DNA from 4 places in the Chromobacterium fluminis genome. Region 1 is predicted to be linked to each of the others. Evidence: predicted binding sites of a transcription regulator. Region 1 holds the regulator's gene; each other region holds the start of a gene.
The links. Region 1 encodes sigma-54, which starts transcription at its own class of promoters, with help from an activator protein. Its sites were predicted from a motif close to CTGGCACGCTTCATGCTT; they were not measured.

Region 1 (3,295 bases):
CAGCTCCACCGCGTCGTCGGCCACCATGCCGTGGCCGCGGGAAATCAGTTCCAGCGCCAGCTCGCTCTTGCCCATCGCCGAATCGCCCATGATCAGCACGCCGATCTCGAACACGTCGAGGAAGACGCCGTGCAGCACGGTGGACACCGCCAGCGCCCGCGCCAGATAGATGCGCAACACATCCATCAGGTAGGGGCTTTCCAGCTTGGTGGTCATCAAGGGGACGTTGTGGGTGTGGCAGTAGTCGCGCAGCAGCTTGGGCACGGGCTGGTCGTTGGCCACCATCACCACCGACATGCTCTTGTGGAACAACTGATCGAGCGCGGTCTTGGCGGCGGATTGCTCCAGCCTGTTCAGATAGTCCACCTCGGCGAGGCCCAGCACCTGGACCCGGTTGGGGTGGATGAAGTTGAGGTGGCCGACCAGCGCCTGAGTCGGGCGCTGTTCGTCGTTGCCTATCATATTGTCGGCGCCGCCGGTGCCCGCAACCCATGTGAGGTTGAGCTTCTGCTGGTTTTCCTGGTACAGACGGCGGACGCTGATGCTAGGCATTGGGCACCCAATTATTGAGCAGCTGGTAGAGCTCGTCGCGGATGGAGATGCCCAGCATCTGTTCGCGCATCTGGCGGCTGGAGAACAATTGGGCCAGCTCGGACAGCACTTGCAAGTGCAGGTCCGTGGCCTGTTCCGGCACCAAGAGCACGAACAGGCACTGTACCGGCTTGCCGTCGGGGGCATCGAAGGGAATAGGCGTTTTCAGGCGGATGAACACGCCCATAGCTTCCTTCAGGCCGCGCGCGCGGCCGTGAGGAATCGCCACTCCCTGGCCAAGGCCGGTGGAGCCAAGCTTTTCGCGGGCAAACAGGCAATCGAAGATTTCGCTGCGCGCGATGCCCCGGGTATTTTCAACCAAGAGGCCGACCTGCTCGAACACGCGCTTCTTGCTGGCGACGTCAAGATCCAGCAACACGTGTTCGGGGGTCAGGATTTTGCCGATGAGGTTCATATTGGATTATGCATGCGGCTGAGAAAAACCCGGCAATTCTACGTTGCCTTGATAGTACTGAAAACGGGCAAGTGCAAAGAAAAGCGGGAACCCGCAGGCTCCCGCCTTCCAATTCAAGGGATTACAGGCTGGCTTCAGGCGCCGGAGCACGGTGTTCAGACTGTTTTTCCTTGTGTTTCAGCACTTGGCGGTCCAGCTTGTCGATCAACAGATCGATGGCGGCGTACATATCGGATTCGGTGGCTTCCACGTGAATGTCCTTGCCGGACAGATGCACGTTGACTTCAGCCTTTTGCACCAGTTTATCAACAGACAGAGTAACGGAAATGTCGATCACATGGTCGACATGTCGAGTAACGCGCTCCATTTTGGTTTCAACGTATTCGCGCAGGGCGGGAGTTACTTCCAGATGCAGTCCAGTTACTTTGAGGTTCATACCCTAGCTCCTTCTGGTGTTGACAGTCCGGTCGGGTCGGCCGGATCGCTGTATTCCGCCGCCTGGCTCACAGCGTCTTGCGCTGGTTAACCGGCGGTATCTGCATGGCTTCACGATACTTGGCTATCGTGCGTCTGGCAACTTGTATTCCCTGTTTGGACAGCGCTTCGACCAGGGCGCTGTCGGACAGCGGTTTGCTCGGCGATTCGGCGTCTATCAGGCTGCGGATATGCGCCTTGATCGCGGTGGCGGAGCACTCGCCGCCGCTGTCGGTTTCCAGCGCGCTGCCGAAGAAATACTTGAGCTCGAACAGACCGCGCGGGCAGAGCAGGTATTTCTGGGTGGTCACCCTGGACACCGTGGACTCATGCAGGCCCAGCTCGTCCGCGATGTCGCGCAGAATCAGCGGGCGCATGGCCACTTCGCCGTGCTCAAAGAACGATTGCTGTCGTTCAACGATAGCTTCCGCCACTTTCAGGATAGTGTCAAATCGCTGCTGGATGTTCTTCACCAGCCATTTCGCCTCTTGCAGCCGCGAGGACATTTCGCCGTTGCCGCCGCGGTTTTCCGCCAGCAGCCGCGCGTACATCTGGTTGACGCGCAGCCTGGGCACGGCGCCGCCGTTCAGGGTTGCCACCCAGCGGCCCTTGCGTTTTCTGACCGAGACGTCGGGGATTACGTATTGGGTGTCGCTGGCGCCGAAACCGGCGGTGGGGCGGGGGTTGAGGCGGGCGATCAGCGCCTGGGCGGCGCGCAGCGCGGCGTCGTCCACGCTCAGTTGCTTTTTCAGCCGAGTGTAGTCGCGATTGCCCAGCAAGGTCAGATGATCGCGGACGATGGCCAGAGCCAGTTCGCGCTGAGGCTCGTCCGGATCCAGCCGCTGCAATTGCAGCGCCAGCGCCTCCGGCAAGGAGCGCGCGCCGACGCCGGGCGGATCGAACTGCTGCAGCAGGCGCAGGCCTATCATCAGCTCGTCGGTCTCGATTTCCAGTTCCAGCGGCAGGTGGCTGGCGATGTCGTCCAGCGTCTGGCTCAGATAGCCGTCGTCGTCCAGTTCTTCGATCAGCAACTGAACGATGGCCTGGTCGCGCGTGGGCAGCGCCACTTCGCCCAGTTGCGCCAGCAGGTGCTCGCGCAGGCTGATTGGACAGGGCACGTTCAGCATCGGGTCCAGCTCGTCGTCGCCGTCGCCGCGGCGTCCGCCGCTGCCCCAGTCGCTCAGTTCGCCGGCCTCGGCGCCGCGGTCGCCGTCATCGCCGGAGGATTCGTCGCGACTGTCCGCCGGGGCTTCCGGCTCCTGGGCGGCGGCGTCCGGCGCCTCGCCTTGCGGCGCTTCGTCGCCGCGTTCCAGCAAGGGATTGTCCAGCAAGAAGCGCTCGACTTCAGTCTGCAGGTCGAGGGTGGACATCTGCAGCAGCTTGATCGATTGCTGCAGCTGCGGCGTCAGGGTCAGCTGCTGCGATACCTTGAGCTGAAGGGTCTGTTTCATCGCTTATAGGTGGAAGTGTTCGCCAAGGTAAACTTCGCGCACCTTCTCGTTGTTGACCAGTTCTTCCGGCTCGCCGGAGGCGAGCACCGAGCCTTCGCTGATGATGTAGGCGCGGTCGCAGATGCGCAAGGTTTCGCGGACATTGTGGTCGGTGATCAGCACGCCGATGCCGCGCTCCTTCAGGAAGGAGATGATTTTCTGGATGTCGATCACCGCGATCGGATCGACGCCGGCGAAGGGTTCGTCCAGCAGGATGAAGCGCGGCCGGGTGGCCAGCACGCGGGCGATCTCGACGCGGCGGCGTTCGCCGCCGGACAGCGAGAGCGCGCTGCTGTCGCGCAGATGGCCGATGTTGAGGTCGTCC
Region 2 (3,295 bases), on a different contig from region 1:
TGCGGTGACACTAGGTTGGAGTTCAGCTGTATTTTGCTGACCGGCCCCTGGGTGATATTGCCGGCGGCGTCCGCCTGCCATCCCTGCAAGAAGTTGCCGTTATTGACCACATAGCCCTGATTATTGATCTGGAACTGGCCGTTACGGGTGTAGGACAAGGTGCCGTCCGGCTGGGCCACGGTGAAGAAGCCGCCGTTGTTGATCGCCAGGTCCAAGCTGCGGCCCGTAGTGGTCACGTTGCCGTTGCTCATGTTCTGCGTCACCGCGGCCACCTTGACGCCAATGCCCGGCGTGGTGGTGGCGATGCCGTACAGGGTATTGCCGTACATGTCGGCAAACTCCGTGCGCGAACTCTTGAAGCCGACGGTGTTGGCATTGGCCACGTTGTTGCCGATGGTGTCCAGTTGGGTGGAGGCGGCGTTCAAGCCGCTCAAACCTTGTTGAAAGCCCATGATGTCAGTCCTTGAAGTCGAATGAGGTCAGCAGGATCAGGCGGTCATCTGCGCCACGTCGCCCAATTGGGCACGGCTGCCGTCCGGCAGCACCAGCTCTGGGATGCCCTGATCCCAGGCCACCGCGGTCACTGTCTGCGTGTTGTAGGCCACGGCCGTAGTGCTGCCATTGGCGCTGGCCTGGGTCACGTCGGCGCTGAAGCTGTATTTGCCCGCCGGCACCACTTCGCCCTTGTCGTTCTTGCCGTCCCAGCTGAAGGTGTTGACGCCGGCCACCGGCTTGTCGATGGTCATGGTGCGAACCACATTGCCGTTGGCGTCCTTGACGCTGACTTTCACAGTCTGCGCCGGGCCGTTCAGCAACACGCCGGCCGGGGTGGTGCCGCCATCCGGCGGCTTGGGCAGGCTGCTGCCGGCCACCAGTACTTTTTTGCCTATCATGCTGGACGCCATCAGCGACTGGGACGCCGCCTGCGCGCCGATCAGCGCCTGCATGGACTGATTTAGCTGCTGAATACCGCCCACTTGGCTGATCTGCGCCATCTGGGCCGTCATCTGACTGTTGTCCATCGGGTTCATCGGGTCTTGAGAACGCATCTGGGCCACGAACAGTTTCAGAAAGGTGTTCTGAATGTCGCTGGCGCTGGAGCCGACCACGCCGGAATTGCTCTTGCTGCCGTTGACGCTGCTGTTCGGATTGGTCTGAGTCTGACTATTCAGTACGTCATAAGGATTTGCGCTAGCCATCGCCTTTACTCCTCTCGCCTCACTGGCCCAACTGCAGCACTTTCTGCTGCAGCGTCTTGGCCGTATTCATGATTTCGACATTATTCTGGTAAGCGCGGGAGGCGGCGATCATGTCGGCCATCTCCTCCACCGGATTCACATTGGGCATCGTCACGTAGCCGCGCTGGTCAGCCAGCGGATTGCCCGGGTCGTACTTGAGCCGCGGCGGGGTCTGATCTTCTACCACCGCGGTCACACGCACGCCCGCCACCTGCGGCTGCGACGCCGTCACCGGAATCGCGGTGAACACCGCGTGACGCCCTTTGTAGGGCTCCCCCGTGGAGCTGGTCGAACTTTCCGCGTTGGCGATATTGCTCGCCACCAGGCTGAGGCGCATCGACTGCGCCGACATGGCCGAACCGGAAATGGAAAACACATTGGACAAAGACATCAGCCATTGCCTCCCTGGCCCTGGATCGCCGAACTCAGGCCGCTGATCCGCTTGTTCAGAAAAGTCAGCGTCGACTGGAAGCGGACCGCGTTGTCGGCGAAGGCCGCGCGCTCCACGTCCATGTCCACGGTGTTGCCGTCCACGCTGGGCTGCACCGCCGCGCGATATTGCAGCGCGGCGCCGCTGCTCGCGCCGCCGGCGCCCGCAAGGTGCCGGGCATCGGTCAAATTCATCGCCAAACGACCCTGCGCATCGGTTTGCGCCTGCAAGGCCTTGCCGAAATCAAAATCCACCGCTTTGTAGTTGGGGGTTTCGTCATTGGCGATATTGCTGGCCAGCACCTCGGTGCGATAGGCCCGCAAATTCAGCGCTCGCTGCTGAAAGTCGAAATGTTTGGCGATTTTGTCTAGCATGTCAGCCTCCTTGAGGCGACGTTAAGCAGGAAGCGTGCCAAGTCATAAAACCCCAACAGCCCGTTGATTTTTCTAGGCAATCGGACAAACCCTTCTCCGCAACAGCCCAAACGGCAACAATGAGCGGCAAGATTTGCCGCCTCCGGCCCAAGCGACAGATTTTGCTTGCCGCACCGCGCAATTCGTGCCAAACCAACATAAGAACCATTGAAGACGCGTCCGAGATCGCCGACACTTACGCATTGGCAGGCGATTGCGGACGGCTTTGAGAAAATAGAGAAAACAGGCGGGGGAAGAGGCATGCTGGAAGTACAACATTTAATCATCTCGCTGGCGGAGCCGTCGCATGTGCAGGCGCAGATCATCAGCAAGGCGCTGGGCGAGATGGGCATCTCCAAAGTGGAGACCCATCCCAACGGCGAATCGCTGCTCAGCCGTGCGCGCGAGTCGCGCCCCGACTTGGTGATCAGCGCCTATTACCTGCCCGACATGACGGGCCAGCAGTTGCTGCAACAGATGCGCGAAAGCGCCGACCTCAGCGGCATGCCTTTCATTCTGGTTTCCAGCGAAACCAATCCGGAACGACTGGAGCCCATTCGCCAGGCCGGCAGCCTTGGCATCCTGCCCAAGCCCTTCACCAGCGGCCAACTGGACGAGGTGCTGGCCAACGCGCTGGACTTCATCAATACCGAAAGCCTGGCCATGGAGGTGGACACGGACTTGGCCAACGTCCAGGTGCTGATCGTCGACGACAGCCAGACCTCGCGCCGCCATGTGCGCGCCGTGCTGGAGCGCCTGGGCTTCGAACACTTCACCGAAGCCGCCAGCGGCGCCGACGCGCTGCCGCTGCTGGAGAGCGAAAGCTTTCAGTTGATCATCGTCGACTACCACATGCCCGGCATGGACGGCTGCGAGCTGGCTCGCCACATCCGTCAAAGCAGCACCATGGGGCGCACCCCCATTCTGATGATCACCAGCGAGACCGATCACGACCGGCTGGCCGAAGTGGAAGCGGCCGGCGTCTCGGCCTGCTGCGACAAGCCCTTCTCCACCAACAAGCTGAGAGACACCATACGCGAACTGCTGCAGGAATACTGAGAACCTGTTCAAAATCTGCTGTGCTTCGTGAAGCGTTGCACAGCGAGTACAAGCTCAAAATGCTCATGTAGCATTAGTACATTCCGCTTTTTCGCTCGATTTCGCCCTGTCTCATCCTTGCTCGCGGGACTTTGAACAGGCTTTGAAGCAGCCGT
Region 3 (3,295 bases), on a different contig from region 1:
AATCATGCCCTTGTGGCGGAAGTTCCTGACATCCGGACGCGCTTGTATGCCTGCCATCATCGTATTGAAGCGCTGAGCTTTGGCGGCATTGGCGGCTAGGACATCCTCCTCCGCGAAGATATCCAGCACTGCCAGCGCCGCGGCGCAGGCCAATGCATTGCCGGTATAGCTGTGCGAATGCAAGAAACCGCGAGTGACATCGTCGTGGTAGAAGGCCTGATAAATCAGATCGCTGGTCAACACGCAGGAAAGCGGCAGGAAACCGCCGGTAATGCCTTTGGACAGACAGAGAAAGTCCGGCGTGATGTCGGCTTGCTGGTAGGCGAACAGACTACCGGTCCGGCCAAAGCCCACGGCGATTTCATCGGCGATCAAGTGCACTTGGTATTGATCACACAGCCGGCGCAGTTCGCTCAGATAGAGCGGATCGTACATCGCCATCCCGGCCGCGCCTTGCACCAAGGGCTCCACGATGACGGCGGCCACTTCTCCCGAGTGCTTGGCTAGCAGATTTTCCAGCGCCTGGACTGCACTGCGCGCGACATCCGCCGCGTTTTCGCCTGGCAGCGCGCGGCGGGCGTCCGGAGACGGTGCGCGCAGACCCGGCTTCAGCAAGCCGTCATAGGTGTTGGAGAACAAGGGAACGTCGGTCACGGCCAGGGCGCCGACGGTTTCGCCGTGGTAACTGTTTTCCAGGCTGATGAAGCGTGTTTTGTCCGCTTGCCCCTGGTTGCGCCAATAGTGGAAGCTCATCTTGAGCGCAATTTCCGTGGCGCTGGCGCCGTCGGAGCCATAAAACACATGGGCCAAGCCGCTGAGTTTGGCCAGACGCTCCGACAACTCCACCACCGGCTGATGCGTAAAGCCGGCCAGCATCACGTGCTCCAGCGTGTCGAGCTGATTCTTGATCGCCTGCTTGATGCGAGGCTGGCCATGGCCAAACAGATTGACCCACCAGGAGCTGACCCCGTCCAGATAGCGCTTGCCGTCGAAGTCGCTCAACCAGACGCCGTCGGCGCTGGCGATGGGAACGATGGGCAAAGCCTCATGACGCTTCATCTGGGTGCAGGGGTGCCAGACGGTATTGAAGCTGCGTTGCAGCCAGTCTTGGTTGTTGTTCATGATAAGTCCAAGGAGTGGCAAGGACTGCATGCTATCACAGCGAGTTTTAGGGTTGAATGTGACGAAAAACGTCACATAGTTCCTTTCGTAGGAAGAGAAATGAACGAATGCTGAGCGGAAGTGATTACCCCACATATGGTGGCATGCTTTCTGCTAATGGACCTGAGCAAGCTAGATAAAGGAGTCTTACAGCACATGAGGAGCGCCGCGTCGGGTTTTACACTGATAGAGCTGATGATTGTGGTTGCGATTGTCGGTATTCTCGCGGCTATAGCGATACCGGCTTATCAGGATTATGTGATTCGTTCCAAAGTATCTGAAGGCTTGAACTTTATTGATCACGCCAAGACCACTGTCAGTGAATCTTATCTGGCAAACAACGTTTGGCCGGCCAATAATGCCAGTGCAGGGATGCCTAGCATGCTTTCCGGTAACTATGTCAGTGATGTTCAGGTAACCATCGCAGGCGGAGTGAGCATCATTACTGCGACGTTCCAAGCAAGTTCGGTTCCTAGTTTGAGCGTAGTGTTTACTCCTAGTGTAGCAAGCAGTGGCGCGGTGCAATGGACTTGCGCGGGTCAAGGGCAGAATCTTCAGTATTTGCCATCAATTTGTCGTTAAAGTCATTTTAGGAGAGAGTTCCATGAGAAAGAGTTCGCAACAGGGTTTTACTCTGATTGAGCTGATGATCGTTGTGGCGATTATTGGTATCCTTGCCGCCATTGCCATTCCAGCGTATCAGGACTATACCGTCCGAGCCAAAGTGACAGAGGGATTGTCCGCCGCAGCGGCCGCAAAAACTGCCATTTCTGAAATGGCGATCTCGAACGGATCAATGCCAACTAGCAACTCTGGTGCTGCCGGCGTTGCTTTTACTTCACCATCTACTAAATACGTCAATAGTGTTGCCTATGAATTGAGTGGCACAAATGGAGTGCTGACTGTGACGCTGAACGCTTCAACGGTAGGAGGAAGCGTAACCGGCAGTGCTAATCAATTTCTCCTGACTGGTTCGTTGGCCAGTGGTTCCGTCACTTGGACATGCTCTGCGGGTGGTAACGCGATTCCGGCTCAGTATTTGCCGGCAAACTGCAGGTAAAATGTGTTTATAAGTTTCAGGGCTCCATTCGGAGCCCTTTATTGTTTGCGGATTCCTATGGTTGCAAATCGAGCTGGTGTTTTCTTTCATTTGATTTCTTTGGCGATTATCCTGCCGTTGTTTAATTTTGCACGGTTTTATCCTTTGCCGGATTGGGTGTCGAGCGCACTGGCTTTGGTTTTTGTAGGCCTGGCTTTGTTGTTCGCGTTGTTTGATCGGGCGGAAGGGAGGATTACTTTCGCCTTTGTGACAACGATACTGCTTGCGATTTATTGTTTGCTGCAGTATGAAATGGATGGTCTTCCATTTGGACTTGTATTAATTTTGCTTTCGGCTGTAATGCTGTTTATTCCATTTTATGCTTCGATAGACCTTAGAGGGGGAATTGCTTTGCTGGCAACTTGGTTGTTGCTGGCTGCGCTTTTACAATGCATGCTTGGTTGGTTGCAGTTGCTTGGTTTTGCGCCCAAAATGTATGGATTTGTTTTGTTTGATGCGGGCAATCCAACAGGCAATGTGATGGGGAATATTGGTCAACGTAATTTGTATGCGGAGTTTTTGGTGTGGGGAAGTATTTCAGCTTGTTATTTGTTCTCGATTCAAAAGCTGGGTAAATATTTATTTATATTAAGTCTTTTTTCATTGGTGTTAATGGTTGCATGGACTGGCTCTCGCTTGCCTTTGGGTTATGCTGTTGGCTTGATTTTTCTTGTCTGGTTTTGGTTGCGTCGTTCAAGCGAAAAAGTTGAGGCTCAGCGTATGGCTATCGCCATTTCATGTTTCGTTATCCTGTTGTCGCTTACACAGTTTTTTAATCATGAGATTATTTGGTTTTTAAATAAAATTGGTTTGAATATTGCGGCTGTGAGCGGTTCGGATAGAATCTTGGATGCTGGGTTTGGTGCCCGCAGAAGAGTAGAGTGGAGCAAGGCATGGGATATATTTAAGGGCCATCCATGGTTCGGAGTTGGTTTTGGAGGATTTGCGGCAGCCTCCACAAGAATGGAGGTTTTTTCGGGTTTTGCCAAAGTACCGGAAAGCTATTTGTTCACCCATAGTCACAATATTTTCTTT
Region 4 (3,295 bases), on a different contig from region 1:
TCGCCGTAGATCTTGCCGTCGCGGAAGCACAAGGTGTTGACCGCTTCCGCCGCGCGGGCGCGCTCGGTCAGCTCGTTGGCGAAGCGGTAAGCGTCGCCCTTGAACGGCAGCGTAATGTTGAGGCCCTTGCCGCCGGCGGAGACAAACTCGGCCACCACATCGTTGAAACGCCCCAGTTCGGCGAACAACTTGTCGTAAGCGATATCCTGGCCGGTGGCCGCCGCGAATTCGTTATGGATGAACGGCGACTGGCTGTGCGAAACAGGATTGCCGATAACGGCGTAACGGTCGGTCATGAGTCAGCTTTCCAAGATTGGGTATGTTTTTGGTATCGGATAGAGAGTGGCTAACAAAACCCTCGCGCCGCGTCGCGCTTGGCTTTGTTGGCGGCTCTCGCCGCGTCCGCGCCGACGGAGCGGCGGCGCTATGACACTTTGCCGTGGAATACGCCAAACATCAACCACGACATCGCCGCGCAGCGCCCGGCTCAGCCTTGTTGCCAGGGCAGGCCGCGCGCTTTCCAGCCGCCCACGGTGTTGCGGTGGCCTTCGGCGTCCTTGTCGCCTTCAAAGCCCTCCAACACGTTGTAGGCCTCGGCGTAGCCGGCGGCGACGGCCATGCGCGCCGCCTCGTCGGAACGCACGCCGGATCGGCACATCAGCATCAGCACGCCCTCCTTGGGCAATAGGCTCTGCAATTGCTCGATGAAACGCGGATTGGGCTGCATGCCGGGAAAGCTGCGCCACTCCAGCCTCTGGGCGTAGGGCACCACGCCGACGAACTGCCATTCCGCCGCGCTGCGCACGTCCAGCAGCACCGCCTCCGGCATGGCTTGTTTCAACTGATGCGCCTCCTGCGGCGTCAAAGCGCCGCGATAGGGCAAGCCTAGCTCTTCAGCCCGGCGCTGCGCCTGCTGCAATAGCTGCGTCATCTGATCCATGCAAGCTCTCCCTGCGGCTTGGCCGCCTTGTAGAACCGCTAACAATTCCCTGAGAGCCTGTTTACGATCTGCTGCGCTGCGGCGATACCGCGTTGAAAACGGCTTCGAAATGCTCATGTACCACTTGTACATTCCGCTTCCTCAGCTGTTTTCGCCTTGTCTCGCTCTTGCTCGCTAGATCGTAAACAGGTTCTGAGACGGGCTTGAGCTGGTTTGCCATGTCTGGCGCACCGCCTACGTCCCCCTTGCCTCGGGTTCTCCGCGTGGTTTTGTTAGCGGCCCCTATTACCTTATATACGGATTATCCATATCGACGAAGACAGCCGCAACGCCGTCAACGCCCTGTTTTGGTGCATCAACCCAAATCAGGCACCACCCTGGTTCATTCAACTTCGCTAGCGCCCGGTTTTGGGCTATGACACAATGGAATCTCAGCGATATCAAAGCTGGCACGCTTAATGCTTAAGAGCCTGCCATCCACTCATTCGCACATGATGCATGTAGCCTTTCAGGAGAAAACCATGGCGGTTGCAGACGTAGTCAAGCTGATTACTGAAAATGATGTCAAGTTCATCGACCTGCGCTTTACCGACACCCGCGGCAAAGAACAACACGTGTCGATTCCGGCCCATGTCCTGCTGGACGATCCGGACGCATGGTTCGAACACGGCCACGCCTTCGACGGCTCCTCGATCGCAGGCTGGAAAGGCATCCAGGCATCCGACATGCTGCTGATGGCCGACCCGGCCACCGCTCGCATCGACCCGTTCTACGACGAACCCTCCGTCTTCATGCACTGCGACGTGATCGACCCGGCCGACGGCAAGGGCTACGACCGCGACCCGCGCTCCATCGCCAAACGCGCCGAAGCCTATCTGAAAGCCTCCGGCCTGGGCGACACCGCCTATTTCGGCCCGGAACCGGAATTCTTCATCTTCGACAGCGTGACCTGGGGCACCGACATGTCCGGCTGCTTCGTCAAGATCCAGGCAGAAGAAGCCGCCTGGGCCTCCGCCGAAGAGTTCGAGGGCGGCAATATGGGTCACCGCCCCGGCATCAAGGGAGGTTACTTCCCGGTGCCGCCAGTGGACTCCTCCCAGGACATCCGCTCCGCCATGGTGCTGCTGCTGGAAGAGCTGGGCATCCCGGTGGAAGTTCACCACCACGAAGTGGCCACCGCCGGTCAGAACGAGATCGGCACCAGGTTCAGCACGCTGACCCAGCGCGCGGACTGGACCCAGATCCTGAAATACGTAGTGCACAACGTGGCCCACAGCTACGGCAAAACCGCCACCTTCATGCCCAAGCCCATTGTCGGCGACAACGGTTCCGGCATGCACGTGCACCAGTCCATCTGGAAAGACGGCAAGAACCTGTTCGCCGGCGACGGCTATGCCGGCCTGTCCGAAACCGCGCTCTACTACATCGGCGGCATCATCAAGCACGCCAAGGCGCTGAACGCGATCACCAACCCGGGCACCAACTCCTACAAACGCCTGGTGCCGCACTACGAAGCGCCGGTGAAGCTGGCCTATTCCGCCAAGAACCGCTCCGCGTCCATCCGCATCCCGCACGTGGCCAGCCCCAAGGGCCGCCGCATCGAAGCGCGTTTCCCGGACCCCTTGGCCAACCCCTATCTGTGCTTCTCCGCGCTGCTGATGGCCGGCCTGGACGGCATCCAGAACAAGATCCACCCGGGCGATGCCGCGGACAAGAACCTGTACGATTTGCCGCCGGAAGAAGACAAGCTGATCCCGACCGTGTGCGCCAGCCTGGACGAGGCGCTGGCCGCTCTGGACAAGGACCGCGAGTTCCTGACTCGCGGCGGCGTGTTCTCCAATGACTGGATCGACGCCTACATCGAACTGAAGATGCAGGAGGTCAACCTAACCCGCATGACCACGCATCCGGTGGAATTCGCGATGTATTACTCGCTGTAATACCGGCGCATGGAAAAACGGCAGCCTCCGGGCTGCCGTTTTCATATATGACTTGTCCGGCGGATTTGCATATCATTGCAGAGCTGAAACCCGGAACTCGACACGCCGCCCATGAAAACTCTATCGCTTTGTCTGATGCTGCTGCTGAGCGCCTCCGCTCACGCCACCGTTTACAAGTACGTGGACAAAGACGGCAACGTCACTTTCACCAATGTGCCGATTCGCGGCGCGCAAGCGATCCGGCTCAATCCGCTCTCCTCCTACCCCAGCCAGCACAAGAAAAACAACGTCCCCGGCAACAGCAGCGGCGGGAACGGCGACGCCAAGCCCGCCGGCAGCTATCCCAGCGTCGATCCCGGCACCCAGAAACAGCGCGACAACGGCCGCCGCAAAATCCTGGAACAGGAGCTGGCCA

Region 2: a site for sigma-54 is predicted at 2,066-2,083, ahead of flgB (flagellar basal body rod protein FlgB). Genes of this name have one in related genera too.
Region 3: a site for sigma-54 is predicted at 1,261-1,278, ahead of HA052_RS27955 (pilin). Genes of this name have one in related genera too.
Region 4: a site for sigma-54 is predicted at 1,387-1,404, ahead of glnA (glutamate--ammonia ligase). Genes of this name have one in related genera too.

What each region holds. Positions count from the first base shown of each region.
Region 1 covers NZ_JAAOMA010000002.1:267,513-270,807, forward strand. Annotated here, with positions in the region: gene hprK (HPr(Ser) kinase/phosphatase) at 1-552, opposite strand, end outside; gene ptsN (PTS IIA-like nitrogen regulatory protein PtsN) at 545-1,006, opposite strand; gene hpf (ribosome hibernation-promoting factor, HPF/YfiA family) at 1,128-1,442, opposite strand; gene HA052_RS02730 (RNA polymerase factor sigma-54) at 1,510-2,931, opposite strand; gene lptB (LPS export ABC transporter ATP-binding protein) at 2,935-3,295, opposite strand, start outside.
Region 2 covers NZ_JAAOMA010000022.1:15,882-19,176, reverse strand. Annotated here, with positions in the region: gene flgE (flagellar hook protein FlgE) at 1-452, opposite strand, end outside; gene HA052_RS15680 (flagellar hook assembly protein FlgD) at 489-1,199, opposite strand; gene flgC (flagellar basal body rod protein FlgC) at 1,219-1,629, opposite strand; gene flgB (flagellar basal body rod protein FlgB) at 1,629-2,042, opposite strand; gene HA052_RS15665 (response regulator) at 2,343-3,140, shown strand.
Region 3 covers NZ_JAAOMA010000014.1:99,291-102,585, reverse strand. Annotated here, with positions in the region: gene HA052_RS11935 (adenosylmethionine--8-amino-7-oxononanoate transaminase) at 1-1,122, opposite strand, end outside; gene HA052_RS27955 (pilin) at 1,318-1,743, shown strand; gene HA052_RS27950 (pilin) at 1,766-2,221, shown strand; gene HA052_RS11920 (PglL family O-oligosaccharyltransferase) at 2,279-3,295, shown strand, end outside.
Region 4 covers NZ_JAAOMA010000012.1:71,380-74,674, forward strand. Annotated here, with positions in the region: gene aroE (shikimate dehydrogenase) at 1-296, opposite strand, end outside; gene HA052_RS10405 (rhodanese-like domain-containing protein) at 488-940, opposite strand; gene glnA (glutamate--ammonia ligase) at 1,462-2,880, shown strand; gene HA052_RS10415 (DUF4124 domain-containing protein) at 2,992-3,295, shown strand, end outside.